Regions from separate parts of the Thalassotalea coralli genome, predicted to be linked through region 4. Evidence: predicted binding sites of a transcription regulator. Region 4 holds the regulator's gene; each other region holds the start of a gene.

Region 1 (7,880 bases), on a different contig from region 4:
ATATCGTGATTCAAGCGAAAGCGCTTAGATTACTCGCTAATGTTGATTTACTTCCAGATGCAGACCCTATGTCGCACCATGTAGCGACGATATCTTTTGAGAAACAAGAAGTAGTTGATAATGCAGATCAGCTTTTTGCCGATGAGATCCCCAAAAGATGCACCGACAGACGCTTCCCATTTAAAGGCCCGATAGAAAACAACTTGTTAGAAGAACTTTCTTCAGCAACACAGATAGCAGATTGTAGTGCAGCCTTCTTTAACGATAAAACAAATCGCAAGCAAGTATTGCCTATTATTCGTCAAGCAGAATCTATTCGCTTTAAAAGCAAAATATTGCATCAAGAGTTGTTCTCTACCATTAAATTTGATGAAGAAAAACCACTCGAAGGCATGCCTATTTCAACACTTGCTATTGAAGCCGTAGCCTTGCCATTTTTTAAAATGATGCGTAAATGGAAAACCATGAACCTATTCAACAAGTTTGGTGCGGCATCCATGTTAGGTTTGCGCTCTGTTTGGCTACCCATTGCGACATCACCTGGCTTAGCCCTCATCAAAATTCCAGGTAATAGTCGTCGAGATGTGATTAATGGCGGAAGAGCTATCCAACGCTTTTGGCTTAAAGCAAGTCAACTTGGCTTAGCTGTTCAGCCGTATGCGGCACCAGGTATTTTTTCTCTCGGTCATTTAAAAATAGAAGATAACCTTCAGCCTGCCATGGACGCCGTCGGTGAAAACATGAAATCAGTTGTGGGTGAAAACGACTATGGGCTGATGTTTTTGCGTTTCGGCTTTAACAAACCCGTTAAACATCGCAGTTTCAGAAGAACGCCAGACTCCTTTATGACAAACGATTGTTAATAATTCGCAAAATAATCTAAACATAAAAAAAGCAGCTCGACGCTGCTTTTTTTATGTTGGTATGAGGCTTAAGGTCTTTTAATAAAACCAACAGCATCGTAAACCTTATCTAGAATCTTAGATGCTTGCTCAGAGGCTTTCACAGCGCCATTACGCATAACTTCATCCATAAAGGCTTGGTCATTGCGGTATTCGTTAAAACGCGTTTGAATTGGCGTTAACATCTCGACAACAGCTTCAGCAACATCACCTTTCAAGTGGCCGTACATCTTATCTTCATAGTCTGGTACTAAACTTTCAACAGATTTACCTGTCGCACACGAAAGTAACGAAAGTAAATTTGATACCCCAGGCTTTTCAGCAACATCAAAATAAATACGCGCTTGTTCGTCGGAATCTGTAACTGCTCGTTTAATTTTCTTGGTAATTTTTTTCGGATCTTCCAATAAGCCGATAAAGTTGCCTACATTGGTATCCGACTTAGACATTTTCTTCAATGGATCTTGAAGGCTCATGATACGAGCACCAAACTCAGGAATATGTGGCTCAGGAATTGCGAATATTTCGCCATATAAGTTGTTAAATCTAGTCGCTACATCACGCGCTAATTCTAAATGTTGCTTTTGATCGTCACCAACAGGCACTTCGTTAGCACCGTAAAGTAAAATATCTGCCGCCATTAACACTGGATAAGTAAACAATCCAGCGTTCATATTCGCTTCAGACTTTTGCGCTTTATCTTTGTACTGCGTCATACGATTAAGTTCACCCATTTGGGTATAACAATTTAGTATCCAGCTAAGCTGCGCATGCTCAGGCACATGAGACTGGATAAAAATAGTACTTTGCTCTGGGTCAACACCACAAGCTAAATATAACGCTAAACCGTCTAGCGTCGCTTTCCTTAAAGCTTCAGCTTCTGGGCGAACTGTAATTGCGTGCTGGTCTACTAACATGTAGTAGCAATTATGGGTCTGTTGCATATTAACCCATTGTTTTAACGCACCTAAGTAGTTACCTATAGTAAGCTCACCAGATGGCTGGCAGCCACTCAATACAATTGGTTTTGTCATTATTGTTTACCTAATTCGTTATTTCTTAACACTTGCTAATTGTTGACGCATTTCATCAATAGCAACTTTGTAATCTGGTTGAGAAAAAATCGCTGAGCCCGCAACAAACATATCAGCACCTGCTTCGGCTATTTCTGCAATATTACTAGCTTTAACACCACCATCGACTTCAAGTCGAATATCAAAGCCGCTTTCATCAATTTTCTGGCGAACGTCACGTAGCTTTTGTAGCGTAGTCGGAATAAAACTCTGTCCGCCAAACCCCGGGTTGACCGACATCAGTAAAATTACATCTAATTTATCCATGACGTAATCTAATATATGTACAGGAGTTGCAGGGTTAAGCACTAAACCTGCTTTACAACCGCTATCTTTAATCAGTTGTAATGTGCGATCTATATGGTCGCTTGCCTCTGGATGAAAAGTGATAATATCTGCACCCGCTTTAGCAAAAGCAGGTACTAAGCTATCAACAGGCTTGACCATTAAATGCACATCAATCGGTGCTGTGATCCCATAATCTCTTAGCGACTGACATACCATAGGGCCAAAAGTTAAATTAGGTACAAAGTGATTATCCATTACATCAAAATGGACGACATCAGCACCCGCTTTAAGCACTTTTTCAACATCTTCGCCTAAACGGGCGAAATCTGCAGAAAGAATGGATGGTGCTATTAAATATGAAGACATGCTCAGCTACCTCTAAAAAAATCAGCGCTACTTTATACTAAATTCAATTATATATCACCTTTACTACGTGCACATATTTCGCTCATCGAGATTAATTTTGCACCAGCTTAGGTCAATTCAGAATGCTCTCTGCCAACCATTACATTTCAAAAACCACATTACCATTTGTTTTGATTAGTTTTTTTATAAAGAAAGTATTTTTAATTCCGTGGGCATCCAAATTGCAATGTCCAAAGAAAAACTAAAAAGCAAAAGCTTTCCTTTATAAAAATGAGAGAACTATGAAACACAAACTAAACCTTAAACACGCACTTTTTTTCAGTCTATCAACAATGATGCTAGCACCTAGTGTAAGCGCAAGTGAGTGGACAGCGAATGTAGCAGCAACCAGTAACTATTTATGGCGTGGTCTGGAACAAACCAATGGCAGCGCTGCTATTTCCGGCGGAATCGATTTTAGTGCTGACAGTGGCTTTTATGTCGGAACATGGGCGTCAAACGCTGATTGGGCCGACGGCATGACATACGAGCTAGATTTTTACGGTGGATTTACTGGTAGCATATCGGAAAGTGTTTCTTACGATGTTGGCTTTATTTACTATGCCTACCCAGATGAAACCTCAGGTGATGCTGATTTCTCCGAGGTTTACGCTTCAATCTCTTTTGATGCACTAACATTAGGTGTTGCTGTATTAGCTGACGGTGAAGGTGGCGACGCTGGCGATACTATTTATGGCTATGCCGACTATGAAATTGCCTTAACTGATAAAACCAGTATGGCTCTCCACCTTGGCTCATATTCTGGCGACTGGTTAGCTGAAGATTCTATCGACTATGGTGTTAGTGTTAGTCATGAGGGCTTTACATTAGGTGCGTCACAAACGGACTTGTCGGGCGCAGCAGGTGATCTAAAGGTTTATGTTAGCTATAGCTTAGACTTCAACCTGTAAAAGAACATTTATAAACTAAATCTTACAACAGCAAAAATTTATAACGTACTAAGGGTAGAAACTGTTCAGTTTTTACCCTTTTTTAATCTAATATGCTAAGGTGGTATAGGATTCATTAATAGGCCGTACTCATGGAGCAGAAACAATCTATTCTCGATACAATCAAAAGTGTTGGCTGGGCGTTTTTAGGTGTACAAAGTGCTAAAAATCGAGAGCGAGACTTTACTCAGGGTAATTTCGTCCACTTCGCTATAATTGGCTTTATTGGCGTCGTCTTATTTGTCGCGTTACTAATGCTAATTGTCTCTTCCGTACTAGGATAAAAGGCAATATTTTCCTATTTATTAGGTTTATAAAGCGCGAGTAATTCACCGACCTTTTTGCGCTGAGTTGCTTTTTGACTGATGGTTCTAGCTACCTTGATAGACTTTCGTTTTACCGCACCTTGGTAAATCTTGCGCGTCCAAATGGTATCGTGATTACTGATCAGTACGCTTGCTTTCACTCGGCTAACCGTTTCTTCGGCGGCATTGGCTAAGTCGGCTTGTTCATCTAGACCAAAACCATTACCTGCATAACTGGTAAAACTCGCTGTTTTACTCAGTGGCACGTATGGAGGATCACAATAGACGACATCGTTATTTTGAACTCGTTCAAACGTTTGACGATAACCTTCACAAATAAAAATCGCTTTTTGTGATTTCTCAGAGAAAAATTCAAGTTCGGCTTCAGGAAAATAGGGCTTTTTATACTTACCAAATGGCACATTGTAGCCACCAGAGCGGTTGTACCTACACAAACCATTGTATCCGTGACGATTTAAGTAGAGAAACAAAAGCGAGCGATAATACTTATCGACAGTGGCATTAAATTCTTTTCTAAGCTCATAGTAAGCTTCCGCTTGATTGTTTTGATCACAAAACAGTTTACGCGCATCGGCAATAAACTTTTCAGGCGTCTGTTGAATGGTTTGATAAAGGTTAATCAAGTCTTTGTTGATGTCGTTTAACACATATTCTTTATAATCAGTATTCAAAAATACTGATCCAGCACCAACAAAAGGTTCGACTAAACGCTCACCAGATGGCAACAGTTTATTAATTTCTTCAATCAGACTGTACTTACCACCAGCCCATTTTAAAAAAGCACGATGCTTTTTTGTTGCCATTGTATTTACTTTCTTCTTTGGCATTTAGCCACCAAACCACTCCGAAAGGCGAATTGTAACGTGATTCTATTGTGATTGGGAGCTTTGAATCGATTTGATTTCTTGTTTTATTGCATCTGTTGTTTTAATGAACGGTGATGAGGTTAAACCAGCTGTTGGCAATGCATCAATGAACGCTTGCGCTTCATCACGAGAAGCAAAAACCGCACTAGTTAAAACCGTTTGTTTGCTACCATACATTAATCGTTGATATTGCAATGTATCTACTGAATTAATCTGTGCTTTCAATTGATTAAGCACTGGCTGTTGAGTAAAAGCACCCAGCTGAACCACAAAGCCATCACCTTGATATTCGATACCTGAGCCTTGCTCTTCTGGCGATACTTTTGCTTCTATTTCACTTTCAGGTTTTGTATCAGCTACAGGTGTTGGCTGTATACTAACCGTTTGTTCGGGTTCTGGATCAGCTTGTTGTTCCACTAGATTTAACGAAAGGTTTAGTGCCTGGTTGACATCAGTGCTAGTTGCTATTGATACTTCAGTGGCTGTGGTAGTTTCAGCGACATCTTCTACTTTACCAGCAACGTTTGACAGTGCCAGCAAAATATCCTGTGGCTTTGCATTAGCGGCATCATTGGGTAAAGTTGGTGAACTCTCTACAAACTCGGCTTCAGCTAACGGCTCAGATATTGTCGCTTGAGTTTTTTCAGGCTGAATTACACTGTTTTCGTTAGTGCTTTTCGATTGCTCAACCACTAAGTCTGAAGGTTTTTGTTCAACCTGACTAAAAGTAAAGGACTCCATTTTATAAAGACTATAAATAGCAGCAACCGCACCTAAAATAAGTACGGCAAAAAAGAGAAGCCAATTTCTAGCTATTTGGTGATTATACCAATGCTTTTTCTGACCAAACATTTTCGCAGAAAGCGCTACTAATTGGCCATTGCTCGCTCGAACTATCGAGAGCTTTTTATTAAAAATGGTAGGATGTAAAGCCATTTTTTGTCCTACTTCTGGCTTGGCAAGTAAAACAACTTCAATCGCGTATTTAGCTTTTCGTCCAATTTCAGCTAACTGCGTAAGTTCACTAAGTAGCTGAATTGATAATAGCTCGGCATTCTCAATAACTACGCTAATAGGCAGCTTATTTTGCTTAAGTAAGTTAACTAAACTAACAGCGACCGATTGCTCAGGGTCAAACAGCACATGTCCAAAAAGCTGCTCGACAATTCGGCAACGAACTTGAACGTCATCAAGACGCGGCGACATAGCTAAATAAGCAGCATTGTGCTCAGCAGAAAGGTTAGCAAGGTATTGCGTGCCGATAGCAGCAGTAACTTCAGGCTGTTCATCTATTAAGACCACAGCATGCTTAGAAAAGCGAAGAATATAATCAACGCGCGCTAACGCGCTGATTGCAGTAACTGGGCTTTGTACTGAAGAAGCAGTATTCTCGTTTACCAAAGCGGACATGTTTCACCTTCTGTATTTAACAATTACAGAATTTGTTGAAGCAAGTCCTCGGTAACGTCGTCACGCATTTCTGAGCGACCTATTGAGGTAGGAACGATAAATCTTAATTTACCGCCAATATTTTTCTTGTCTCGACTCATGTGTTTTACAAACGAAGCAAGGTCCATATCACTTGGCGCTTCAGTAGGTAAATCAAAAGCACTTATGAGTGCTTCGATGCGTCGAAGTTCTGACACTTCTAACAAATTCATTTGAACTGCTAGCTTTGCTGCAAGCACCATGCCAGCTGCAACAGCTTCGCCATGAAGCCAAACGCCATAGCCTTGCTCTGCTTCAATAGCGTGACCAAATGTATGTCCTAGGTTTAACAAAGCACGTAAGCCAGCTTCTTTCTCATCAGCAGAAACAATGTCAGCTTTGCATCGACAACAAACTTCGATGAGTTCGATCAATACGTCTGATTGCTTAGCCTTAATCGCGTCAATATTTTGCTCTAACCAGTCAAAAAATTCGCCTTTGCCCAAAATGCCGTATTTAATTACTTCTGCAACACCAGCAGCGAACTCTCTATCTGGCAAGGTTGACAAGCTATTAATATCAATCAATACAGCCTTAGGTTGGTAAAAAGCACCTATCATGTTTTTACCAAGAGGATGATTTACCGCGGTCTTTCCACCAACAGAAGAGTCAACTTGTGATAGTAATGTCGTTGGTATCTGAATAAAATCAACGCCTCGTTGATAACACGCTGCTGCAAATCCAGTGATATCACCAATTACACCACCGCCTAATGCGATAAGCGTAGTGTCTCTACCGTGAGTCTTCTCAAGCAAATTAGACATAATAACTTCGAAATTGTGTAAGCTTTTTTCAGCTTCGCCATCAGGAAGAATAACAGTGTCTAATTCAAAATCGCCCTCAAGCAATTGAACTAAAGAAGATAAATATAATGGAGCGACCACATCATTAGTAATAATACATACGCGCTTGGCACGAATATGCTTGCTAAGTAATGCTTTTTCACTTAGCAAGCCATTATCAATGTATATAGGATAGCTGCGTTCGCCTAAATCTAGGTCGATAGTTGCCATGATTAAAAGTCTAAGCGTTCAACAATTTTGTTGGCGACAATCTTAGCGCTTTGGTCATCAGTTTGAACGATAACATCGGCAACGTCTTCATATAATGGATTGCGTTCTACTGCTAATTTTTCTAGCACAGAACGTGGTTCTTCTGAAGTTTGTAATAAAGGACGACGACGATCACGTTGTGTACGTGCTACTTGCTTATCGATTGTCGTTTCTAGGTATACAACGATACCTCTAGCAGATAGTCTGTTTCTCACATGGCTACTGATAACTGAGCCACCACCTGTTGCTAAGACAATACCTTGAAGTTCAGTCAAATCGTCTATGACGTCTTCTTCTCTCTTACGAAAACCTTCTTCACCTTCAAGATCAAAAACCCACGAAATGTCAGCACCTGTGCGACGTTCGATTTCTTGATCTGAATCATAGAACTCTAAATGCAGTTTGTCAGCTAACTCTCTACCTATGGTACTTTTACCGGCGCCCATAGGGCCGACTAAGAAAATGTTACGTTTTTCTGCCATGAGACTAACTTAATACTCGTTAATTAATTTGGGTTTATGGGTAAGAGG
Region 2 (7,880 bases), on a different contig from region 4:
ACGCACTTGCCCGAGCGTACCTTATTTTAGATCAAAACGAAGACGTGATTGCGTTAGAGAAAGATTCCAAAGGCCTTCCAGAAAATATCTTAGTTCAATATCAGTCTTATCAAATAGTGGCATTGATTAAAGTCGGTGAAGTAGATAAAGCTAAAAGAGTATTTGAAGAGATTAGTGATACGCTACGTGACACTGAATTTGGCTTTCTAGCTCAAGCTTATATTGCGCTAGCGAATAATGACCTTGAACAAGCTTCTCAATTGGTTGCTAAGGCACTAACGAAAAATGGTAATAATCCTGAAGCGTTAATGTTAAGTGGTCAAATTGCGGGAACACAGCAAGATTTCGTAGCGGCAGCTGACTTTTTCAAACAGTACTTAACTCAGCAGCCTCAATCACGCTTCGTAAATTTAATGATTGCTGATGCATTGGTTAAAACCGACAACTATTTAGAAGCAGAAAAGTATGCTGATCTTATTATGGAAGCAATTCCAAATCAGCCAGTAGCTGTGTATGTAAAAGCGCTTGTCCGTTTTGTTGAAAAAGACTATGAACAGGCAAAAGAATATGCCGAAAAAGGGCTAAATAACAAATATATGGTGCCTCACCTGCGTTTAGTAGCAGGTGTGAGTTCATTCTACCAAGCTAATTACGAGCAAGCGAACCTACATTTAGGCGCAATTGTTAATTATATGAAAGCCGATCATCCAGCAAGAAAAATGTATGCGGTGAGTCAATTTCATATAGGGTCGATAGATGGCTTAACGGAGTCATTAGAAAGCTTCACTCCTGTAACTAACGAAGATAAAGACTTCATGTCTTCAATGAGTTTTAGTTTGTATTCTTTGGGGGCGACGAAACAAGCACAAGCATTAGCTAACAAAGTTGCTGAAGCTGGCGAAGGTAGCCCGTTTGATGCGAGTCGAGCAGGCTTGTTAAAGCTCATGATCAATGATGCATCTGGCGCAGATGATTTAGAAAAAGCATTGGCAGCTAATCCTGAATTGATTGGTGCTGAACTAGCGTTGGCCTATGTAGCACTGGAATCGGGAGAGCTAGAAAAAGCACTTACCACCACGTTAAATTGGCAAAAAAAATACCCGGAAAAAGCGGAAGGATATAATCTAGCCGCGGCAATTTATAGTAAGCAAGAAGAGTATTCTAAAGCCTATGAATCGTTGGACAAAAGCTTATCGGTAGTACCTGATAACCCGTTTGCTTTAACAGAGAAAACTGCTGTTTTAACAAAATTGAATAAAGTAGAAGAAGCTAAGGGAGTAGCAACAAAAGCAGCGAACCTGTACCCCAATAATATTAAAGCATTACGCAATTTTTACGCCCTAACTAAATCCGAAAATGCATTAGCGAAAATAGAGCAAGGGTATAAAAACAACCCTCAAGACAATAGATTTCTCGTGCTATATATGGAAGCGCTGATAGACCAAGGCCAGTCAGATAAGATGTTGGCAGTTGTCGATGCCATAGAGAAGGATGTTCGAACTGATAAAAAAGTGTGGCAACTCGAGGTGCTGATTCATCAAAGAAACAAAGATGCTGAACAGTTAAAGGCGACATTGACGGAATGGATGGAAAAAAATCCATACCACGTTGAGCCTGTACTTATACTAAGCAATTATTACGTGCGAATTCGTGATCTTGATAAAGCAATTAGAACCATCGATAGAGCGTTGAATACGCAACACGAAGAAAGTCAAAATTTAAAGCTCCTTAAATTACAGCTCTTGCTTGACGCACGCGATGTCGACCAGGCAAGGCTACTATATCGTCAATTAGATAAATCTACGATTTCGTCAGAAATAAAAGCTGGCATTGAGGGGCGCATCGCCTTTTTAGATGAGGATTTTGATAAAGCCGTAGAGTTGCTAACTACTTTTTACAAGTTTAAACCTAATAGTCAAACAGCAGTATTGATTGGTATTGCCCAACAACGTCTTGGAGATACAGAAAGTGCAGTTGCGTCGATAGAGCAACATTTATCTGAGAATCCAAAAGATGTATCGGCTAAAAATGTGTTAGCCAGTTTGTACCTTGAATCTGATGTGGAAAAAGCATATCGACAATATCAAGAGCTGGTAGAGCTACAACCTAATAACTTTGTTGTGCTAAATAACTTAGCTTGGTTAGCGGCTGAAAAAAACGATTTAGAAAGTGCCTTACAATATGTTGAAAGGGCTTATGAATTAAGGCCTCAGATACCAAATGTCGTCGATACGTACGCTAAGGTATTGCTAAAACTAGACAGAAAAAGAGAAGCGTTAGTAAAAGCTAAAGAAGCGCAAACACTGACAAAAGGTCGTGATATCGATATTGGCTTAAACTATGTTGAAGTATTGTTGGCAAATAGTAGAAATAACGAAGCTAAAAAAGTGCTTTCTACTATTGTACCGGTAAGCAAAGAGCAACTTGCTAGAAAAGACAAATTGAGCCAAGCGTTATAAAGGAAATTAACCATGAATTTATTTAAAAAATCTCTACCAGTCGCCATGATAGTAGCGGCTATTGGTTTAAGTGGATGTAGTGAAGATTTGTCTGTTGAACAACAAATTTCTCAGGCTCAACAACTTGTCGAGCAAAATGAACTTGGCGAAGCTCTCATTGCGCTAAAGAATACAATTCAGACCAATCCTGAAAACCCCGAAGCTCGATTACAGCTAGGGTTGGTGTATTTAAAGCTTGGCCAATATGAAAATGCTGAAAAAGAATTAGAGCGTGCGCGAAATCTTAATGTTCAAAGCGAACTATTAACGCCTGCATTAGCTAGAGTGCATTTTAAACTGGACAATGTACAAACCGTCAAAGCATTGATTGATAACGCTGGCAATCTATCAGATAGCTTGTATCAAGAAACCTTATATTATGGTGTATTAAGCGCTCTAGATAACAACAGCAAGCGTCAAGCTGAAGATTACGCTAAAGAATCTAAAACGATTGATATGAATAACTTCTATTCTCTGCTAAGTATGGCTTGGATAGCTTATAGCGATGAAGAATATGGTACCGCTTTAGAGTTGATTTCGTCAGCGCAAGAGTTACAACCTGAAAATTTAGAAGGCTTGCGCTTAAAAGGGCTTATATATCAGCGTCAAGGCCAGCATCAACTAGCGGTAGAACAATTTAAAACGCTTGCGGATACTAACCCTTATGATAATGGCAACAAACTCGCGTTGGTTTACAGCTATATTATGAATGACCAGCATGAGCAAGCGCAGCAGATTCTGACACCATTGCTAACGAAATTCCCTAAAGAGCCTAATGCTAATTACTATCAGTCGCTGTATTACTTTACTCAGAATAATCATGAAGCCGCTAAGGAATATGCTGAAAATACCTTAAATGTAAGCAAGAATCATAATGCCGCAAGAGTCATTGCGGGTATTAGCGCTTACTATGTAAATAATCTTGAACAGGCGTATAGCCACCTCACGCCAATTGTGGATGAATTGTCACCTGATAGCCCAGTTTTACAGTTATTTACTCTGATCCAAGTAGATCTTGGTTACGACGAAAAGTTACTGTCGTCTGTGTCCGATACTAAATCGTTAAATCGAAATGACTCTAAGTTGCTACTTACCAATTTCAAGAAGATGCTTGATGAAGGTAAGTATGAAGAGTCGATGAAGCTATTGGGTAAAGTTGATGAGCTTGCACTATCTGACGCTGACAGTCTCGCGAACCGAGGAAAAATGAAATTAACGCTTGGATTAACCAGTGCAATCGACGACTTAGAGCAGGCCAATTTAATCGACGTAAATAACAACGATAATCAACTGGTGCTAGTTTACGCACTAATGCAACAGGGTGATGCAGAGCGTGCATTGAAAAACCTAAAAGCTTGGCAAGAAAAAAATCCAGAGTCCGTATCAGCACTTAATTTGGAAGCGATCGTATTAAATGATCTTGGCCGCAAACAAGAAGCAGAGCAAGTGTTTAAAAAGGTGCTAGAGATCAATGACTATAATCCCGCATCTTTAGTTTTCTTTGCCGAAGAAGCGTATCTGAAAAACGATTTCAACACCGCAGAGCGTCATTTAAAGCACTTGTTAGAAGATAAGCCCAATCATATCATTGCCATTAATAAATTAGCTAAGGTCTACGTTGCTGCTGGCCAAGAAGACAAAGCTAAAGAATTAATGCAGAGCTATAACGACAAAGAGCCTAACAATCCAATCTATAACATGATGTACGCTCGCGCCCTTTTCGCGTCAAAACGTTATACGCAAGTAATAGAAATTCTTGAAGACCCACAACGGTCCTCGCTTCTTTCTGCGGGTCAGCATTACTATTTATTACTTGCTAATTCTTACAGAGAAACTGAGCAACCTGAAAAAGAAATTAGTACATTTGAAAACTGGTTCAAATCTGAGCCAGATAATGAGTTAGCTGCCCTTCGACTGATATATGCCTATAGAGAAAATCAGCAATTTCAAAAAGCCGTAGATGTTATAGATCTGAATGCTTCAACATTTAATAATTTATCATTTAAAACGCTGAAAACCGCTATTCAGACTCAAATGCTCGATTATCAAGGCGCTAAAGAAACGCTAGACACTTTAACAGTGCAGGAAAAGGCAACTACATTGGCAACTTTAGAGAAAGGCAGGTTGCTATTTGCAGAACAGCAATACGAAAAAGCTTTGCCTTTACTGATTGCTTTTTATCAACAAAACCCAACATCGCTCAGTGCAGGGCTAATTAGTGAAAGTTATTGGATGTTAGGCGACCAAGACAAAGCGACAGCATTTATTAAACAGCATCGCGCTAAACAGCCTACAGATAATCGTGCACTATTGTTGCTAGCTCAATACACAATGGAATCATCACCTAAGGAATCGATAGGCTATTATGAGACTTTGGTTACTTTAGCACCGAATAATACGCTCATTTTAAATAACTTAGCATATCTATATAGTACGCAGTCTGAATTAGATAAGGCACAAAAATACATAGATCAAGCGCTTAAGGTAGCGCCTAATACTGCGTTTATAGTGCATACCGCTGCAGAAATTGCTGAAAAAAGAGGAAATAATAAACAGGCGTTAGAGTTGTATCAAAAAGCCGCTACGCTTGCGCCCGAAAACAAAGAGTTTAAGGATGACGCTGAACGTGCTCAAAAACGAGTTAACGGCTAGTGAATTTAAGTGTCAGCTTTTTTTACATTGTAGTAGTTTAGATGATCGAGTTTGTGAAAAAATCATTTGATTACAGTCACTTAAAAAGTTGGCACGGACTTGGCATTGTATTAGGCAAGTTAGTCGAGCACGAATTATTTTGATAAGGATATAGGTATGAACTTTAAAACTAAATTAGCGGCAGGTGCAGCCTTATTAGCACTTACCTCTTTCGCAAACGCAGCTACTGTTAAATCACACATGCAATCTGGCGGTGGCTTTTTACTAGAAGATGATTCTGGTGAGTACTTAATTGACGTTAACCAAAATGGCATCTTAGATGTTGGTGACCGTTTACGTGGTATCATCGAATTCCCATTCATCACTTATGATGGTACACAACACGCTTTAGACGGCGTTCAAAACCAACACATTGGTGCGGTTTTCGAAACTGAAATTACAAGCAAAACTTTTGCTGGTATCCCTGGCTTATTCAACTTCACTTTTGGTCCATCTGCAGCATTTGAAGCAGATTACGGTGTTGGTGCAATGGCTGCATTTTACGTTGATGATGTAGACAACGTAAACATCAAGGGCGCTGATTGTGCTACTAAATTACAAGTATTAGCTGGTGGTGTTTGTGAGCAAACTATCACTGATGGTACTTTAGCGATGACAGCTGGTTTCACTGGCGTTGATGCTGACGAAGGTTGGGTTGCATTTGGTGCTCCAGAAAATGCAGCGGCTGGTGCATCTGTATTAGAGTCAAGTGCTTTAGGTAACTTTAACTACAACCTAAATGTTTTAGACAACTTCTTAGGTTTCGAGTTTAACCAAATCATGGCAAACCCATTTGCTGCAGCTGGTGCTGGCGTTGCTGATGGCCTAGTTGACTTATCTGGTTCAGGTACATTACTTGGTACAATCGATACAGAAGGTAACAGCGTGACTGGTTACGACTTCACTGATGATGCTGATATCGGTGGTAACCACGTACCAGAGCCTGCTTCAATCGCATTATTCGGTTTAGCTGCTTTAGGTTTAGCTGGCGTACGTCGCAGAAAAAGCTAATCACAAGATAAATTAATATCTTTAGAAAGGGTCAGCATGTGCTGACCCTTTTTGTTTTAGCTAGAGGAAGTATCTGCTGTAAATGAGGGCTGTTTGACTGCCTACACAAATCTACGTATATCTAAGTACAACGACCTTCCAAAATTCACTCCCTGTTAAACAAAAGCAAAGTTAAGAAAGCAATCGCTCTCTCTGCTCTTAATTGTATTCCCATTGATTAAACTTTTTGCTAATTGTCCTAATTACAAAGCAATAGATAATTGACTTGGTTAATGAGTAATGCGAGGAGTATTTTAGGATGAAATTACTTAGGGCAACTTAAAGAGTCTCTTTACGTACTGTTATCTTTAAGCAGTGTTAATGAACAGCTGACAAGATCACTCTTTAGTGAAAAGCGCTGGGTAAATTTCTACAAGATCTACTAGAGAGATGGGAAATACTAATTCTAAGAGTGCTTTGAAGCTCATTAATAAGCCAACACATGTTAGCAACAAAAAAGGCAAAACACGGTTTGTGTTTTGCCTTTAAGGTGAGTTTATTTTTATTTATTTGTCGCTATCTTCAACTTGATTATCTATATCAGTAAACAAGGTGTCAGACTTTTCTAGAAAACGATCTACGTTACTCGATGGTGTCATTAAAAATGTAGGCGTTAACAAGGTTGAATCGAATGCTGGTTTAGCGGTAAATTCTGGTTGTTTGCTCATTTGAATCAGGTAGCTACCTCCAAAAAGTAAAACAACAAAACTAGCCGCTAAGGTGTTACGACGTTTACTTGTCATGTGGAAACCAACATATAAATTAAGCCAAAACATCATAAATGCCAGCGCAATTGGAATTACTGTCACTAACATCGCTATGTTGTTATCACTTGCGGTATTAAAATTGACGAGAGTTTCGACAAAATCACTGCCCCAAGTAATATTGTAAAATAGGAAACAAACACCTATTTGTGCCCATACCCTAGCGTCATGTTTGGTTAGGTGAGAAACCAGAGCCACGCCCAAGGGCCATAAAGCAAACATTAAGGTAATACTAAATGTTGGAACGAGTAACTGAGTAAAATTAACTTCTTTGCCATTGTTTAGGAAGAATATCCATCCTGTTAATAGCGCAAAAATCAGCACGTTAGTTATCAGCGTGAAAGGATTTTTTACACTATTAATTAAACTTTCAAAAGGGCTTAACTCAATCGTATCTGCGACAGGGTGGTTGGGGAAAAGCAAGCGAATCTGGCTTTGACCCATTCGAATGACATCACCCGAGTTAACAATGTGCTTATCAGCTGTTTGCTTGCCTTCATCTAAAAACGTGCCGTTTACAGACTGGTGGTCGGTAATTTGCCATGATTCCCCGTTAAAGCTTATGGTTAAATGCTCACCACAAATATGGGGGTCTGACAAGATCATGTCATTTTCAAAACTACGACCTATGTTGATTTCACGTTGGTTATATTTGTGGCGACTGAGAACTTTTCTACCGCGGCTTATTTCTTCTATTATTAATTCCATCTGTTCGATTCCATAAACTGCTTGGTAAAGGCTTGAGCACTTTCTTTTGTAACACCTGCTAGGGTGAAGTGGCTAAGTAAGGCTTGTTCATGATGATCGAGTGAAACACCAATATAAAGCGCATCATAAAGGCCGGGAAAGTCTTTATAGCCTCGAATGCATAAGATTG
Region 3 (7,880 bases), on a different contig from region 4:
GCATATTAACGCTGATGAACCTCGTGTACTTGATTACAATACCGAGAATAAGAGTGCGTCTCAACAGGCTAACTTCTTTTCTCCAGATGCGTATCGTTCATCGGATCATGACCCTATCATTGTTCATTTAACATTAGATGCTCAACAAGCGCTACCGGGCGATTTCGATCAAGACCAAGATGTTGACAAAAACGACGTCACTATTTTTAACAGCATGATTATGGCTGGCGGTCCGTTAGATAGTGCTTATGACTTTAACAATGACAACAAGGTAGATCGTCGTGATGTTAGAAGTTTGATGGCACTGTGCACTCGCAGCCGATGTGCCACTGAATAATTAACGCAGATATAAGATAACAAGGAAAGAAAAATGAAAAAAATAGTGAGTGTATTTTTAGCGCTGATTTCACTACAAAGCTTTGCGGGTTTAATTACATTTGAGCCTAACATTGCGGGGACGGTTTCAGCCGGTCAACAAGTTGTTATTGATGTTGTTATTAATGACGTAAATCCGGAAGTAGCTGAGCTAGAGTTTGACCTACTATTTGACGATAGCTTATTTACTTTTGATTCTTTTGAGTTTTCAAATGACGTGTTTTTATCAGCGTTTTTAACTGACAACCAATACCTAGGTAGTGGCCAATTAAATCTATTTAGTATTTGGTTTGACGCTAGCGAAGTTCCAGATAGCACCTTTGTTTTTGGTCAGTTGGCATTAACGGCAAACTCAGAGGCGACACCTGTTTTGTCTTCCCAGCTTATTTTTGCTGGTGATGTAACAGGTGCTCCTGTTGCTAACCCTCAACAAGTGAGTGAACCAAATGTTTTGATGATTTTCATCATGTTAATGGCTTTACTGTCAATGGTGATCATTAAACGTAAATCCTCTCAATAATTCAAAACCTTTTTGGGCATGTTAAGTTGCTCTCGTACTTAGCATGCCTTTTTTCTTCATTAATACCTGCATTATATTTGTGACTCTATGGGTAATAAACTCATAAAGAATTGGCTTATTTTATCCCAGAAGCTGCTGTAGGGTTCTGAATAATATTCTTTAACCTGTCCATTGGGCTGATGCTTTCGCCAAACCAGTTTATTGTTCACTAATTGCAATTCAAAAGCGTGCTTGAGAATTTGCCTATCAAAGGTAGTATGTAAAAGAGACGCTAATTTATCTTGGTGGATAACTACGCCCACTTCTGTATTTTCGATAACGGAACGTGGGTCTAAATTTAACGAGCCAATGAAGGTATATTTGTTATCAATGACAAAGTATTTAGCGTGTAAACTTGCTTTGGAGCCCGATCTTCCCTCGCGTGTTGTTTTACTTTTTTCTCGTTGATAATTTGGCCCCAAGGTATTTTTGTCTAGTTCGTATAACTTTACTCCAGCAGCCAATAGATCTTTTCGATATCTCGAATAGCCAACATGGACAATAGGGACGTCGTTTGACGTTAAAGAGTTGGTAAGGATTTTAACCTGAACACCTTTTTCTTGTAGCGTTCGAAAAAACTCAACGCCTTCTTTTCCTGGCACAAAATAGGGGGAAACTACCAGCAGTTCTTGTTCTGCCGCCTTAAAATAAGGGGCGAGTTGCGGAGATAAATGAAGGTGAGTTTCATCTCTATCTGCGGAAATTTTCTCGGGAAGATCATAGATAACGTCGGTTTTTCCCCAGAAGTAATTGCTATTTTGTTTTGACTCTTTGTTTAATAACGGGCTTTGTTTTAATCGTTCAATGTATTGAGTACTGGTATTTTCTTTGTAGAAAGATTGTATGTAGCCTTCAATGGAGCTCAGCTCTTCTTTGCTAGGTTGATGGTCTATTAAGCTCTCTACTGGATAAGCTAAAGGACTGTTCCAATACAGGTCAAATTGCTTAGAGACTTCGTTAGTTGCGGGCTGAGTGACCAATACATCAAGGTCGCCAAAGGATAAGTTAGGATCAGCGGCAAAGTACTCATCACCGATATTTCTTCCACCTAGGACAGCAAGTTGATTATCAGCAATCATAGCTTTGTTATGAGAGCGCCTAGTTACGCTGCCAAAGCGAGTCACAAACTGCGGCGCTTTAAGCTTTCCACGAATAAACGGATTAAAAAGTCGCACTTGAATATTTTGGTGGCCATTGAGTACGGCTAACGCGCGATCGCGGTCACCCATGTCCATATCATCTAATAAGATTCGAACTCTAACGCCGCGCTCTGCTGCTTGCCACAAAGTCGCTGTGAATAAGGTTCCTGTTAAATCACTGTGGTACAGGTAATATTGAACATCTAAGGTTTTTTCGGCCAACTTTGCCATTGCCGCGCGAGCGACAAAAGCATCAATGCCATTTGCTAGCGGCATTACCCCAGATTTCGAGGGAGAAACGTTATGCTTTAACTTACTAACCTGAACATCATTAGCGAGCTGACTAGGAACATCATCTGCAATGGCGTAACTCGATTCTTTTTTAGAATTATCAGGAAGCTGAGCACAGCCACTTAACACAAGAAGTAAAACAGTAAATGAGAGGAGCTGAGGAAACTGTGTTTTACTAAAGTGCTTGAGTAGCATTGAGTTCTCGTTTTTTATCCGATGGCTTTTATCTTTATTGCTTTCATCTTAGTTTAATTACCTAAGCTATGTGAACTTTAAAAAGCTATTTATTTCATTCTGTTAGTAGCCTCCCATTGTTGACTAAACTGTTCAGCTGCAACATTTCGATGTTGAATGCATTCGGCAAACTTAGCTGTAGACTTGGGTTTTAAACAAATTTTCGGTGTTTTGTAGTGGGCAATCCATGCTTTTTGCTTGTCGCCGTCAAATTTAGTTTTAAACATTATTGGGCGAGAGAAGGTGGAGTTTTTTGTATTAGATATTAATTTTCTGTAGCTTTGAGCTTTACTTTTAGCGCTATTTGAGGCGGAGGTTTGCTTATTGATTTTAGTTTTCTTTTTAGCTGAACGATTCTTACCTGATCTACAATTTTGATACGTCTTAGCAAGCTTGTGTTCTTTAGTTTTTAACCATTCCATTGTTGAAGCACTATGGCCTTTTTTCATCAAGGTTTGTTGGTTTTGAAGCGCTTTATATTCCTGTTCGCACTTTGCTGTAGTATTGCTTGTATATAAACAACAGGTAAAAGCTAAAGTTAAAAGCTTGATGTGCTGATGATCCTTCATAAATATTCCATGTAATAAACTCTTTATAACTCACTAATAAATAGAATGAAAATTTAAAAATAGCAAATGTAATAAGCTGAGGGGTAAATGAGTTTTCTTTATTTATTTTTGTTATATTTGAAATTATTTTTCTTATTTGCTTGTTATATTGAATTTGTTTTTTAAATGTTTTGGGAATAATAAAGGTAACAATGCTAATTGATAGCACATGGATGTTTTGACTTAAATTTAACTCTAGTATTTGGAGCGAAGTGAATTGCTTCAGATGTGTTGAATACCCGATCTAAAGTCTGGTGTTAAACACATTTTTAATTTAAAAATTAAGGATAATTATAATGAAATATATAGCGTTACTTTCTTTGCTGCTGGCAAGCTTGTCTTTTACCGCAAACGCTGGCGATGAGTTTGGCGAAAAAGTAAATTGTCGAAGCACTACCTCTCAATTACCAATTTATGCAGGTTGGGCTTATTGTACTCCTCCTGGGGCCAATTTCCCTATTTCACAATATGTATCACCAACGCCACAGTCAGTAGTGTTTATTCATCAATACTCTGAGGGAAGCTTTCGTAGCTGTTTGGCAAGCGTGCCATTTTCACATTATTCAAATGTGACAACTACTCAGTGTGACTATAAGCCTGTCTCTTCTATTTCTGCGAGTCCACATGAGTTTTGGGAAACATATGTTCGTGTATCTGGTAAAGATTATGACGGTAATGTAGTAAAAACAGAGTTATGGATCGATGGTGTTAAAAAGCCAAACAGAACCGCAACAAGCAATTACACCATGGTTAATAGTACGGTACCTTTCACCGTTAAAGTTAAGGTAACTGACAACGATGGTTATACGCATACATCAACGAAAACGGTAACACCAAGAAACGTTGGTCCAATTATGTGTGGAAACGTTCCATGTTGATACGCTAATTAGTGCGATATTGAAATAACGTAATTGAAGCGGAACTGAATTGGGTTCCGCTTTTTTACTTTTGAGTGCGCTAAAATGGGGCAAAGTTATTTAAGTTTTGTCTTGTTATCAGAACGGTATTTCTCTAACTTTCTGAAAAATAATACATAAAGTTAGTTGGTCTGTATTTTGTATCTAGGTTTGTTAAACAACTGTTGGCGGTTAGCTAGCCTGATGTAAGGACCCCAAATTTGCTGCAAGTACTGTTAATTGAAGATGACCAAGATAAAGCAAATGCCTTTATCGACGTGTTAGACAATACCAACTATGTGATTAAACACATTAGTAAATCTTCCATCCCTTTGTTAGTTGTCGTTGAACGTATGCAACCTGATGTGATTATTATGGATATCGAAGCGCCAGATAGAGATGTATTAGATAGCCTTAATATCATTTCTGTAGATAACCCAAAGCCCATCGTGATGTTCTCTGAACAAGGCGATACGGAAATGATTAACCAATTAATAAAGTCAGGGGTTAGCGCATACATGGTAGGAGATGTCGCTATTAATCGAGTGCGTTCTATTCTAGACACTGCTATCGCACGGTTTAGTGAATACCAACAATTAAAGCAAGAGCTAGCTAAAACCAAAGAAAAGCTCACCCATCAAAAAACAATTGAACAAGCTAAGATTTGGTTGATGCAAACCAAAGGGCTCTCGGAAAAAGACGCATACCATAGCATTCGAAAAATGGCGATGGACAATGGCCAGAAGTTAGAAGATGTCGCTAAGAACATCTTGTCTTTAGCGCAAATGCTGGAGGCGAGCTCATGAATCAATCGAAAGTAAGCTCGTTAACGGAGATTAATATCGGCTTTATGCCGTTAATCGACTGTGCCCCTATTGTCATCGCTCAGGAAAAGGGGTTCTTTGAACATTTTAACCTCAGTGTTTCACTTAAAAAGCAAAGCTCTTGGGCGACAATGCGGGATAAGTTACACGCTGGTGTTCTTGATGGTGCCCAGTTTCTTGCTCCTATGCCTATTGCTAGTACTTTGGGTTTAGGGTGCGCACCAGTGGAAGTGATAGCTCCATTGATTCTCAGTCAAAACGGTAATGGCATCACGTTATCCACGGCATTGTATGAAGAAATAAAGTTTGTTAATCAACTAAAAAGCCTCGATATTCCGCTTAGTGCCGCGCTATTAAAAGGCGTTATCAACCACCGGAAAAGGCTGGGGAAAAAGCTAGTATTTGCCACCGTATACCCATATAGCTGTCATTACTATCAGTTAACTTCTTGGTTTTTACAGAATAATATTGCTTTAGAAGATATCGACATAAAAGTGATCCCGCCCTCGAATATGGTAGATGCCCTAGCTTGTGAAGACATTGATGGTTTTTGTGTCGGCGGTCCTTGGAATGCAAAAGCGGTGCGAGATGGTATTGGGGTAACAGTGCTTACTTCTTGCGATATTTGGCCAGATATGCCGGAAAAAGTGCTAGCGATTAAGCGTCAATGGAATGATGAAAATCAAGACGCGACTCTAGACTTAGTTGCCGCCTTATACCAAGCATGTCAATGGCTTGAAAGTGTCGCGAATCGTTTTGAAGCTGCGCGCATTCTTGCTCAACATCATTATTTGGATTTGCCTCTTTCTGTTATTGCACCGTCTTTAATTGGTAGTTGTTTAATACGCCAAGGGGAGTCGCCTAGAGATGTGCCTAAATACAATCGATTTTCGAGCACTGGCGCAGACAATATTAATAAACCGGAGTTATTTCACGGTGAATGGTTGTTAAACCAAATGCGTCAGCATAAGCACATAGCATCTGACACAGATATTGAGCAGGTAATAAAGCAGGTCTATCGACAAGATATTTTTGAACAAGCCATGCTAAACCAACAAATGCAGCATCAGGTACGCCAACATGAAAGGCTCGAGTAAGCACTGTTTTAGCGCTTTAATGCGCTAAATTGATGCAAGCCTAACTAGTTGTAATAGTTGAATAAAATTCAACTATCGATAAGAGCTTGTAATTGTAAGGAAAATATAAAAAATGCCTATTTGGCACTGAACTTGTTTAATAAGAACAAGTAAACCAGTTCATGTAAACAGATAAAAGCTGTGTTAGCGAGTGAGTGTGACTTAATTCACATTAAACTGCTCAGGTATCAAGCAAAGAGTGCAAAGCGTACCAACTAACACGAATGAATTTACCCTTTTGGGTATAAGCTGCTAATTAAACTGCAATGGCGTAGTAACAATTAGTTTGGCATCGAAGCTCACGAGACGACTGACAATTTTCAGCTCGCCGTGGGCTTTTTTTATGGAGAAAACTTATGTTATTTAACACATTAAAAAACAGTAAAAGACTCTGCCAAAACTTAGCGTCTTCCTTGGCAGTTGCAAAGCGATTTACTGCACAAGTTGCGTTAGTTGGTACGTGCATAACGTCGTTGTCACTATCGGTAGCTTCTGCTGAGCCTGTAAAGTTAGGTTATCCGGAAAAAGAAGAACTTACTTTTGGCTTTATTAAGCTGACTGATATGGCGCCAATAGCTATAGCCTATGAAAAAGGCTTTTTCGAAGATGAAGGCTTGTATGTCACTATCGAAGCGCAAGCGAATTGGAAAGTACTCTTAGATGGTGTCATCGATGGTCGTTTAGATGGTGCGCACATGTTGGCAGGGCAGCCTATTGCTGCGTCTATTGGCTATGGCACAAAGGCAGAAATAATCACGCCTTTTTCAATGGATTTAAATGGTAATGGTATCACGGTTTCCAATGACGTTTGGAAACAAATGAAGCCACATATTCCAAAGCGTGCGGACGGAAAGCCTCAACACCCCATTAAAGCCGATGCTTTGAAGCCTGTTGTCGAGAGTTTTAAAGCAAAAGGAAAGCCTTTTAATATGGGCATGGTGTTTCCAGTGTCTACCCATAACTACGAATTACGTTATTGGTTAGCTGCGGGCGGAATTAAGCCTGGCTTTTACGCGCCACATAAAGGTGATACCTCTGGTCAAATAGACGCAGATGCTTTGTTATCAGTTACTCCACCACCACAAATGCCAGCGACCTTAGAAGCTGGCACTATTTATGGATATTGTGTTGGTGAGCCTTGGAATCAGCAAGCGGTATTTAAAGGTATCGGTGTTCCTGTGGTGACCGACTACGAAATCTGGAAGAACAACCCTGAAAAAGTGTTTGGAATTACTAAGCAATTTGCTGAAAAGTATCCTAATACCACTATTCGTTTAACGAGAGCCCTTATTCGTGCAGCAAAATGGTTAGATGAGAACGACAACGCTAATCGTCCTGAAGCGGTAAAAATACTGTCTCAATCTAATTATGTCGGTGCCGATTACGAGGTCATTGCTAATTCGATGACAGGTACTTTTGAATATGAAAAAGGCGATAAGCGATCAGTACCTGACTTTAACGTTTTCTTCCGCCATAACGCTACATACCCTTACTACTCTGACGCTGTTTGGTACTTAACACAAATGCGTCGTTGGGGGCAGATCAGCGATGATAAGCCTGACAGTTGGTACTTTGATATCGCCAAAAAAGTCTATCGCCCAGATATTTATATGGCTGCTATCAACTCGCTAGTTGCGGAAAAACTGCTAACGCCTTCAGACGTGAGTGGCTTGGGTGAAGAGGACGGCTTTAGATCGCCTCAAACCCACTTTATTGATGGCATAGTTTTCGATGGTACGAAACCAAATGAATACATCAACAAGTTCGCCATCGGCCTAAAAGCAGGCGAAAAAATTTAACTAATCACGAACAGAATAC
Region 4 (7,880 bases):
AATATACTCTGTTCCCAAAAAGTGGTGACAAGCCTTGGGAAATAAGTGCTAAAGAAGGCACATTATTTGGTAATCATCGCGTACAGCTAGAACAAGATGTTTTGTTGGTAGCTACCGACGAAGACAGTATAATTAAAGAAATACACGGAACTGACTTGGAACTGGATCTCAGTACCAACATCATTAGTTCCAAACAGAATATCGAACTTAAGGGCGCCGATTTTGTGATGTATGGCGCAGGACTTATCGTCGATTTAAATACTAAACAAATAACGTTGACGAAACATGATAAAACGAATTATTTCAAACAAGCGCAATAGGTTACTGGCAGTCATTCTTTGTGCGACTTTTTCAGTAAACGGCTTTGCTGCCGATGACGACCTTAAGCAAAAAATACACGTTGACGCATCGCGTTCTGCTGGCGATCTAAAAAATAAAATATTTAGCTACATCGACAATGTCGTCATTACACAAGGCAGCTTAAAAATAAAAGCAGATCTCGTTCAAGTGTTATCAAATCCAGATTCAGAGCCAAAAACCTATATCGCAAAAGGGTCTCCAGCAACCTTCGAGCAAATTTTAGAAGATGGTACGCCTATTTATTTACAAGCCAATGAGATTACTTACGAGCCGGCAAAAAATACTATAGTCATTTCGGGTAATGCAGAATTAAGGCAAGCAGGAAGCATGGTAAAAAGTAGCGTGATTACCTATAACCTTCTAACTGAGCAAGTGCTTGCAGATAGTAAAGACAACGAACGAGTACAAACCACTCTTCAGCCGAAACAACTGGAAAAGCTTAAAAAATGAGTGCAGTGTTAAGTGCTAGCAATCTAGCTAAATCATATAAAGGCCGCCAAGTTGTAAAAAACGTTGGCTTATCTGTTGAAGCCGGGCAAATTGTTGGTTTACTTGGCCCTAACGGCGCTGGCAAAACCACGTCCTTTTACATGATTGTTGGCCTTGTTAACAATGACAAAGGCAAGATCACCTTAGATGGTGAAGACCTTACACTATTGCCTATGCATGAGCGCGCGCGTCGAGGCATTGGCTATCTGCCACAAGAAGCCTCGATTTTTAGAAAGCTAACTGTTTATCAGAACATTATGGCTATCTTAGAAACACGTAAAGATCTGAACGCTATCGAGCGAGAAGAAAAACTCGAACACTTAGTTGAAGAATTTAATATCGGTCACATTACCGAAAACACAGGCATGAGCCTATCTGGCGGTGAGCGTCGTCGCGTAGAAATTGCTCGTGCGTTAGCGGCTGATCCTAAATTTATATTGCTAGATGAACCCTTTGCTGGCGTAGACCCAATTTCTGTCGGTGATATTAAGAAAATTATTCTACACTTAAAGAACAAGGGAATTGGTATTCTAATTACTGACCACAATGTACGTGAAACCCTCGATGTGTGTGAACATGCTTATATCGTCAGTCATGGAGAATTAATCGCTCAAGGGAATGCAGATCAAATTTTAGCGAATCAACAGGTACGAGATGTATATCTTGGAGAGCAATTCACGTTATAGTTGTGATAAGCTGTTAAAAAAACAAAACCAATAACCTTGGAAAGGATAAGAATTAGATAAATGCGCCCTAGTCTTCAACTCCGTATTGGACAACAACTGACTATGACACCTCAGTTGCAACAAGCGATAAAATTGTTGCAGCTGTCAACGTTGGATCTACAACAAGAAATTCAAGAAGCGCTTGAAAGCAATCCTTTATTAGAAGTTGACGAAGCAGCTTCCGCTAACCAAGAATCTCAGCCTGATAATTTAGAACAAGCTTTTTCTGAAACAACGGAAACGCCTACGGCGAATGATGGCTCTGAAGACGCCTCGCCAACCATTGATGAAATCAGCACAACAGAAGCAATGGATAAGTCTGATATTCCAGAAGAGCTGAATATAGACACCACTTGGGATGAAAGTTTCAGTGCAGGCGTATCAAATACAGGTGCCGCTGCTCCTTCAGAAGATTTTGTTTATCAAGGTGAAACCACAGACTCCATTCAAGATCACCTTCGCTGGCAAATGGAATTAACACCATTTACTGAGACCGACGAAGCCATCGCAATGGCAATTATCGACGCTATTGACGATGCCGGTTATTTAACGGTAACCACCGAAGATATTTTAGAATCTCTTGGCTTAGAAGATGTTGAATTGGATGAAGTAGAAGCTGTGCTTAAGCGCATCAACGTATTCGATCCAGTTGGTGTCGGTGCCCGCTCTATTCCTGAGTGTCTAATTATTCAATTAAACCAATTTGATAAAGATACGCCTTGGCTAGAAGAAGCCAAGCTAATCATTGGCGAGCACATTGACTTACTAGGTAACCGTGACTATCGCACCATCATGCGTAAGACACGCTTGAAAGAAGACCAATTACGCGAAATTATTCGTTTGATCCAGTCACTAGATCCTAGACCGGGCGACTCAGTGATCAAACAAGAAGAGCAATACATTATTCCTGATGTATCTGTTGAAAAGAAAAATGGTCGTTGGGTGGTTGAACTAAATCCAGATACTGCGCCTCGCCTTTCAGTAAACCAACAATATGCTTCTATGGCGCGTTCGATGAAAAATTCTAACGATAGCCAATTTATTCGTTCTAATTTGCAAGAAGCCAAATGGTTTATCAAGAGCTTAGAAAGCCGTAACGATACACTATTAAAAGTAAGTAACTGCATTGTTCAGCGCCAACAAGGGTTCTTTGAGCATGGCCCAGAAGCTATGCGCCCAATGGTTCTTAACGACATTGCCGAAGCTGTAGATATGCATGAATCTACGATTTCACGTGTAACCACACAAAAATACATGCACACCCCACGCGGGATATTTGAACTAAAATATTTCTTCTCTAGCCATGTGAGTACGGAAAATGGCGGAGAGTGTTCTTCCACTGCGATCAGAGCTTTAATTAAAAAGCTGGTCGCAGCAGAAGTGCCAGCGAAACCACTGAGCGATAGTAAAATGGCTGAGTTGTTAGCTGAGCAGGGCATAAACGTTGCAAGACGGACCATAGCCAAATATAGAGAGTCTCTAGGCATTCCACCGTCTAATCAGCGTAAAAGTTTACTGTAAACCTTGAAAGAAGGATGAGAGCTTATGCAAATTAATCTTGCTGGACACCATGTAGAAATCACTGAACCTATGCGCGATAGCGTTAATAAAAAGTTTGCAAAGCTTGAGCGACATTTTGATCACATCAACAATGTCTATGTAGTACTTACCGTAGAGAAGCTCAACCAAATTGCGGAAGCAACTGTTCATTTAAACGGTACCGAAGTTCACGCCAAAGCACAGAATGAAGACATGTATGCTTCTATTGATTCTTTAGTGAACAAACTCGATAAACAAATCCTCAAATATAAAGGCAAAATAAGCCAACACTAGTTTCAACTTCAATGAAAATATCCGACATCATGACAGAGAACTGCACTTTATGTGCAGTTCCTGCTACTAGTAAAAAAAGAATCCTAGAAATCATTTGTGAAAAAGCTGCAGAAAATGCAGTTGAAATGAATACCTACACCTTACTTGAAAGTTTAATGCAGCGTGAAAAAATGGGCTCAACGGGTATCGGCAACGGTATTGCCATTCCTCATGGCCGGTTAGCTGATAGTGAAAAAGTGATGTTAGTGGTAGCAACAACTGAACACCCTATTGAATTTGACGCGATAGATAACCGCCCTGTTGATATTTTTGTCGCCTTATTTGTTCCCGAGCAGCAATGTCAGGAACACCTTTCAACATTACAAAGTATCGCAAAATTATTTGGTAATAAAAAAGTCGTCAAACAAGTGCGAAAATGTGACAGCGATAAAGCACTCTTTCAATTTATAACACAAGCCGAACAATAAAAACGGAATTACAACATGAAACTCACCATCGTCAGCGGACGTTCTGGCTCGGGCAAGACAGTAGCCCTTCGTGTACTTGAAGATTTAGGATATTACTGTGTTGATAACATTCCTGTTAACTTGCTACCAGCACTTACGCATACGGTAATCAATGATTACGAAACCGTTGCGGTGAGTTTGGATGTTCGAAATTTACCTGATGACCCGTCTGATGTTTCTGAAATTATCGACTACTTACCAAGCGCAGTAGAATTAAGTATTGTTTACTTAGACGCTGACGATAACGACCTGATAAAACGCTTTAGTGAAACCAGACGTTTGCATCCGCTTATCAAGCAAAACATCGCGTTAGATCAGGCAATTTCTCTTGAGAAAAAGCTATTAGAGCCTATTTCATCACGCGCTAACTTATACATTAATACTAGCCAGTTAACCCCTCACCAGCTTGCTGATCTTATTCGTGAACGTATTTTGGGTAAAACCACTGGCAATATGGTAGTGGTATTTGAATCTTTTGGGTTTAAACATGGTGTGCCGAAAGACGCTGACTTTGTTTTCGACGCTCGCTTCTTACCTAACCCATTTTGGGAAAAAGACTTAAAGCCTTATACCGGACTAGATCAACCTGTAATCGACTTTCTTGCAAGCCAGCCAATTGTCACTAAATTTGTTTGGCAAATTAACAGCTTTATGATGACCTGGTTACCTCACCTAGAGCGCAATAACCGCAGCTATATTACTATTGCTATTGGCTGTACTGGCGGAAAACACAGATCCGTATACATTGCGGAATTACTCACAAATAACCTGAAAAAAGAACGCGCAGACGTGCAAGCTCGACACCGAGACTTAAACGTTGCGTCAACGTAAAGGCTCGTGCATTAATGACCATCTCGAAAGATATCTTAATCACCAATAAACTTGGGCTTCATGCCCGAGCGGCGACTAAGCTTGCTCAACTGTGCCAGCAATTTACGGCAGATATTCAAATCGAGCTAGAAGAAAACACGGCAGATGCTAATAGCGTGATGGGATTAATGTTATTAGCAGGAAGCCAAGGAAAAACAGTAAAAGTTCACGCCAGCGGAAAAGATGCAGAACAAGCGATGTTTGCCATAAACAAGCTTTTTACTGACAATTTCGATGAAGAACAGTAATTTTCAATAACTTTACCATTCCCCTATCCACTAAGTTACGCGGTTAAATTCGCTAGCATCAAGAAAAAAGCTGATAAAACCAGATAGTTGAGATAAACTATTGTAGTTGGTAACGCAGTATTTACTGTTTAACCTGCATTGGTGAACCAGTTATTTTCATCAAGAAAAAATAACGTTTGATAGTAAAAGTGTCACCTTTTTCAAAGATTATTCAATATTCGTGTAGTGATACTGATTGAAGTAGATATTTACCTCAATTGGTATGAAGGCATAGGACAACAAGATGCCGGAATTGTCAGAACAAGATTATAGTCAACAAAAGCTGCAGCAAGTTAACGAAGCACTTGGTAGCGGTATGTTTGTCTATGTGCGCAAGTTAATGCAGAACATGCCTGCATATGACTTGGCACTACTACTCGAATCATCTCCAACGAAAACACGTACCGTACTGTGGCAACTTATCGACCCAGATCATCACGGTGAAGTCCTCGAAGAGCTTAATGAAGAAGTTCGTAAAGGCATCTTAAAAAACATCCGGCCGGAAAAGCTTGCCGAAGTTGCTGAAGGCATGGATGTAGATGACCTCGCAGAAGTATTAAGAACGCTACCTGATAGCGTTTATCGTGAAGTACTTAGCTCCATGGACTCGCAAGACAGGAGTCGCGTAGAGCAGGCACTTGCTTACGAAGAAGATACCGCTGGCGGTATCATGAATACCGATACTATCACTATCCGCCCTGACGTAACGGTGGATGTGGTTTTACGCTATTTAAGATTAAAAGGCGAATTGCCTGAGTCAACTGACTCCTTCTATGTTGTAGACAGAAAAGACCGCTTTATCGGCGCTATTTCACTACAAGCAATTGTCACAGCGAAGCCTGAAACTACAGTTTCAAACCTTATCGATGCCGAAGTTGAAGCTGTCACCGTTGATATGCCTGAGACAGAAGTTGCTCAGCTGTTCGAACGATTTGACTGGTTCTCTGCCCCAGTTATCGATGAAGAAGGCCGCCTAGTAGGTCGTATTACGGTCGATGATATCGTTGATATCATCCGTGAAGAAGCAGAACACTCGATGATGAGTATGGCGGGTCTAGATGACGAAGCCGATACCTTTGCCCCTGTTGTTAAAAGTACACAACAGCGCTCTATCTGGCTGGGTGTAAACTTAATTACCGCTTTATTCGCTGTAGCTGTATCAGCGATGTTCGAAGACATCTTAAGCCAGTTAGCCATTCTGGCGATCTTAAATACCTTAGTGCCAAGTATGGGCGGCGTTGCAGGTAACCAAACACTTACCCTGGTTATTCGTGGTATTGCTTTGGGCCATGTTGGTGAAAGTAACTCGAAAATTTTACTTTATAAAGAACTCGCTATCGGCTTCTTAAATGGCATTATTTGGGCGCTACTGATAGGGCTTGTTGTGGGTATTTGGAAACAAGACGTCACCTTAGGTAGCATCATAGCCTTTGCCATGTTGATGAATATGACGGCTGCTGGTGTAGCTGGTGTGGTTATTCCGTTAATGCTTAAACGAATGAATATTGACCCAGCGCTCGCGGGTAGCGTTATCCTAACAACGATTACGGATGTAGTGGGTATTTTTGCGTTCTTAGGCACTGCAACATTGTTATTGGGTTAATACTTAACATTTCCCCTTTAAGAACTAACAATGTTGCAAGCCAAAATTGTTGCAAGCCAGCATAGTTATGAGCCACAGAAACTAGTTACGACTAGTTTCCTGCTACTTGTAATTCGTTAATAAGTACAGAGCCGGTGTGAATCGCACCTTTTAAGTCAGTATCGCTACCTACAGCAACTAACCCTGAGAACATATCTTGTAGCTTACCTGCAATAGTAATTTCTGACACAGGATAGGCAATTTCGCCGTTTTCTACCCAAAAGCCAGCAGCACCGCGAGAATAGTCACCATTTACGATATTAACGCCCTGCCCCATTAGCTCTGTTACCAATAAGCCAGTGCCTAGTGTTTTAAGCATTTGCTTAAAATCACCGCCATTTGCCGACACTTGCCAGTTGTGAATACCGCCAGCATGACCTGTTGTTTGTAAGCCTAACTTGCGTGCTGAATAACTCGTTAACAAATAAGTTGCTAGCGCACCGTCAGTGATAATTTCGCGATCTTGTGTTGCTACGCCTTCGCTATCAAAAGCACTACTCGCTAATGCGCCTTTAATTTGTGGACGCTCTGAAATCGTTAGAAACTCAGGAAAAAGCTGCTTACCAATAGAATCAACTAAGAAAGACGATTTACGGTATAAGTTTCCACCGCTAATAGCGGCAATAAGATGTCCCCAAAAACCGTTAGCAATATCAGCACGGAACATGACAGGAACTTTCCCTGTTGGCAATTTTTGCGCATTTAAACGTGATGTTGCTTCAATTGCCGCCTTTATGCCGATATCTTCAGGCTTTTCTAATAAGTCGAATTTACGATTGATAGAATAGGCGTAATCGCGCTGCATTTCATCTGCTTCATTGGCAATCATCACACAGCTCAAGCTATGACGACTACTAGGGTAGCCAACAATTTGTCCGTGGCTATTACCGTACACTTTAAAGCCTTCAAAACTTGCTAATGTGGCACCGTCAGAGTTACCGATACGCTTGTCATGATTTAAACCTGCCACTTCACACGATTTAGCAATGTCAATGGCTTCATCAGTAGATAAAACTTTCGGGTGATATAAATCTAGGTCAGGCGGGTCCATTGCTAGCAGTTCTTTATCCGCTAAGCCAGAACAGTCATCAACCGAGGTATATTTGGCAATATTTACCGCTGCTTGTACCGTTTGGTTTAATGCTTCTTGAGACAAATCTGCGGTAGA

What was found. The regulator sigma-54, encoded in region 4, starts transcription at its own class of promoters, with help from an activator protein. The targets are predictions, from matches to a motif close to GTTGGCACGNNNNTNGNNT.
Region 1: ACOB80_RS08605 (TorF family putative porin) is a predicted target of sigma-54. The motif match lies at 2,838-2,856, and genes of this name have one in related genera.
Region 2: ACOB80_RS18430 (PEP-CTERM sorting domain-containing protein) is a predicted target of sigma-54. The motif match lies at 5,238-5,256, and genes of this name have one in related genera.
Region 3: ACOB80_RS02405 (CmpA/NrtA family ABC transporter substrate-binding protein) is a predicted target of sigma-54. The motif match lies at 6,143-6,161, and genes of this name have one in related genera.

The regions. Positions count from the first base shown of each region.
Region 1 covers NZ_JBVVBK010000003.1:68,896-76,775, forward strand. Annotated here, with positions in the region: gene ACOB80_RS08590 (hypothetical protein) at 1-863, shown strand, start outside; gene trpS (tryptophan--tRNA ligase) at 932-1,936, opposite strand; gene rpe (ribulose-phosphate 3-epimerase) at 1,955-2,629, opposite strand; gene ACOB80_RS08605 (TorF family putative porin) at 2,911-3,579, shown strand; gene ACOB80_RS08610 (DUF2970 domain-containing protein) at 3,711-3,902, shown strand; gene ACOB80_RS08615 (Dam family site-specific DNA-(adenine-N6)-methyltransferase) at 3,917-4,747, opposite strand; gene ACOB80_RS08620 (SPOR domain-containing protein) at 4,814-6,220, opposite strand; gene aroB (3-dehydroquinate synthase) at 6,244-7,314, opposite strand; gene aroK (shikimate kinase AroK) at 7,314-7,832, opposite strand.
Region 2 covers NZ_JBVVBK010000008.1:39,883-47,762, reverse strand. Annotated here, with positions in the region: gene prsT (XrtA/PEP-CTERM system TPR-repeat protein PrsT) at 1-2,459, shown strand, start outside; gene prsT (XrtA/PEP-CTERM system TPR-repeat protein PrsT) at 2,472-5,150, shown strand; gene ACOB80_RS18430 (PEP-CTERM sorting domain-containing protein) at 5,307-6,200, shown strand; gene ACOB80_RS18425 (FHA domain-containing protein) at 6,746-7,711, opposite strand; gene ACOB80_RS18420 (S1 family peptidase) at 7,702-7,880, opposite strand, start outside.
Region 3 covers NZ_JBVVBK010000001.1:546,525-554,404, forward strand. Annotated here, with positions in the region: gene ACOB80_RS02370 (ExeM/NucH family extracellular endonuclease) at 1-337, shown strand, start outside; gene ACOB80_RS02375 (hypothetical protein) at 371-895, shown strand; gene ACOB80_RS02380 (phospholipase D family protein) at 967-2,559, opposite strand; gene ACOB80_RS02385 (hypothetical protein) at 2,649-3,167, opposite strand; gene ACOB80_RS02390 (hypothetical protein) at 3,503-4,084, shown strand; gene ACOB80_RS02395 (ANTAR domain-containing response regulator) at 4,324-4,908, shown strand; gene ACOB80_RS02400 (CmpA/NrtA family ABC transporter substrate-binding protein) at 4,905-6,023, shown strand; gene ACOB80_RS02405 (CmpA/NrtA family ABC transporter substrate-binding protein) at 6,419-7,861, shown strand.
Region 4 covers NZ_JBVVBK010000007.1:284,020-291,899, reverse strand. Annotated here, with positions in the region: gene lptC (LPS export ABC transporter periplasmic protein LptC) at 1-320, shown strand, start outside; gene lptA (lipopolysaccharide transport periplasmic protein LptA) at 286-810, shown strand; gene lptB (LPS export ABC transporter ATP-binding protein) at 807-1,535, shown strand; gene ACOB80_RS17900 (RNA polymerase factor sigma-54) at 1,596-3,095, shown strand; gene hpf (ribosome hibernation promoting factor) at 3,120-3,407, shown strand; gene ptsN (PTS IIA-like nitrogen regulatory protein PtsN) at 3,419-3,874, shown strand; gene rapZ (RNase adapter RapZ) at 3,890-4,744, shown strand; gene ACOB80_RS17880 (HPr family phosphocarrier protein) at 4,759-5,031, shown strand; gene mgtE (magnesium transporter) at 5,315-6,673, shown strand; gene pmbA (metalloprotease PmbA) at 6,765-7,880, opposite strand, start outside.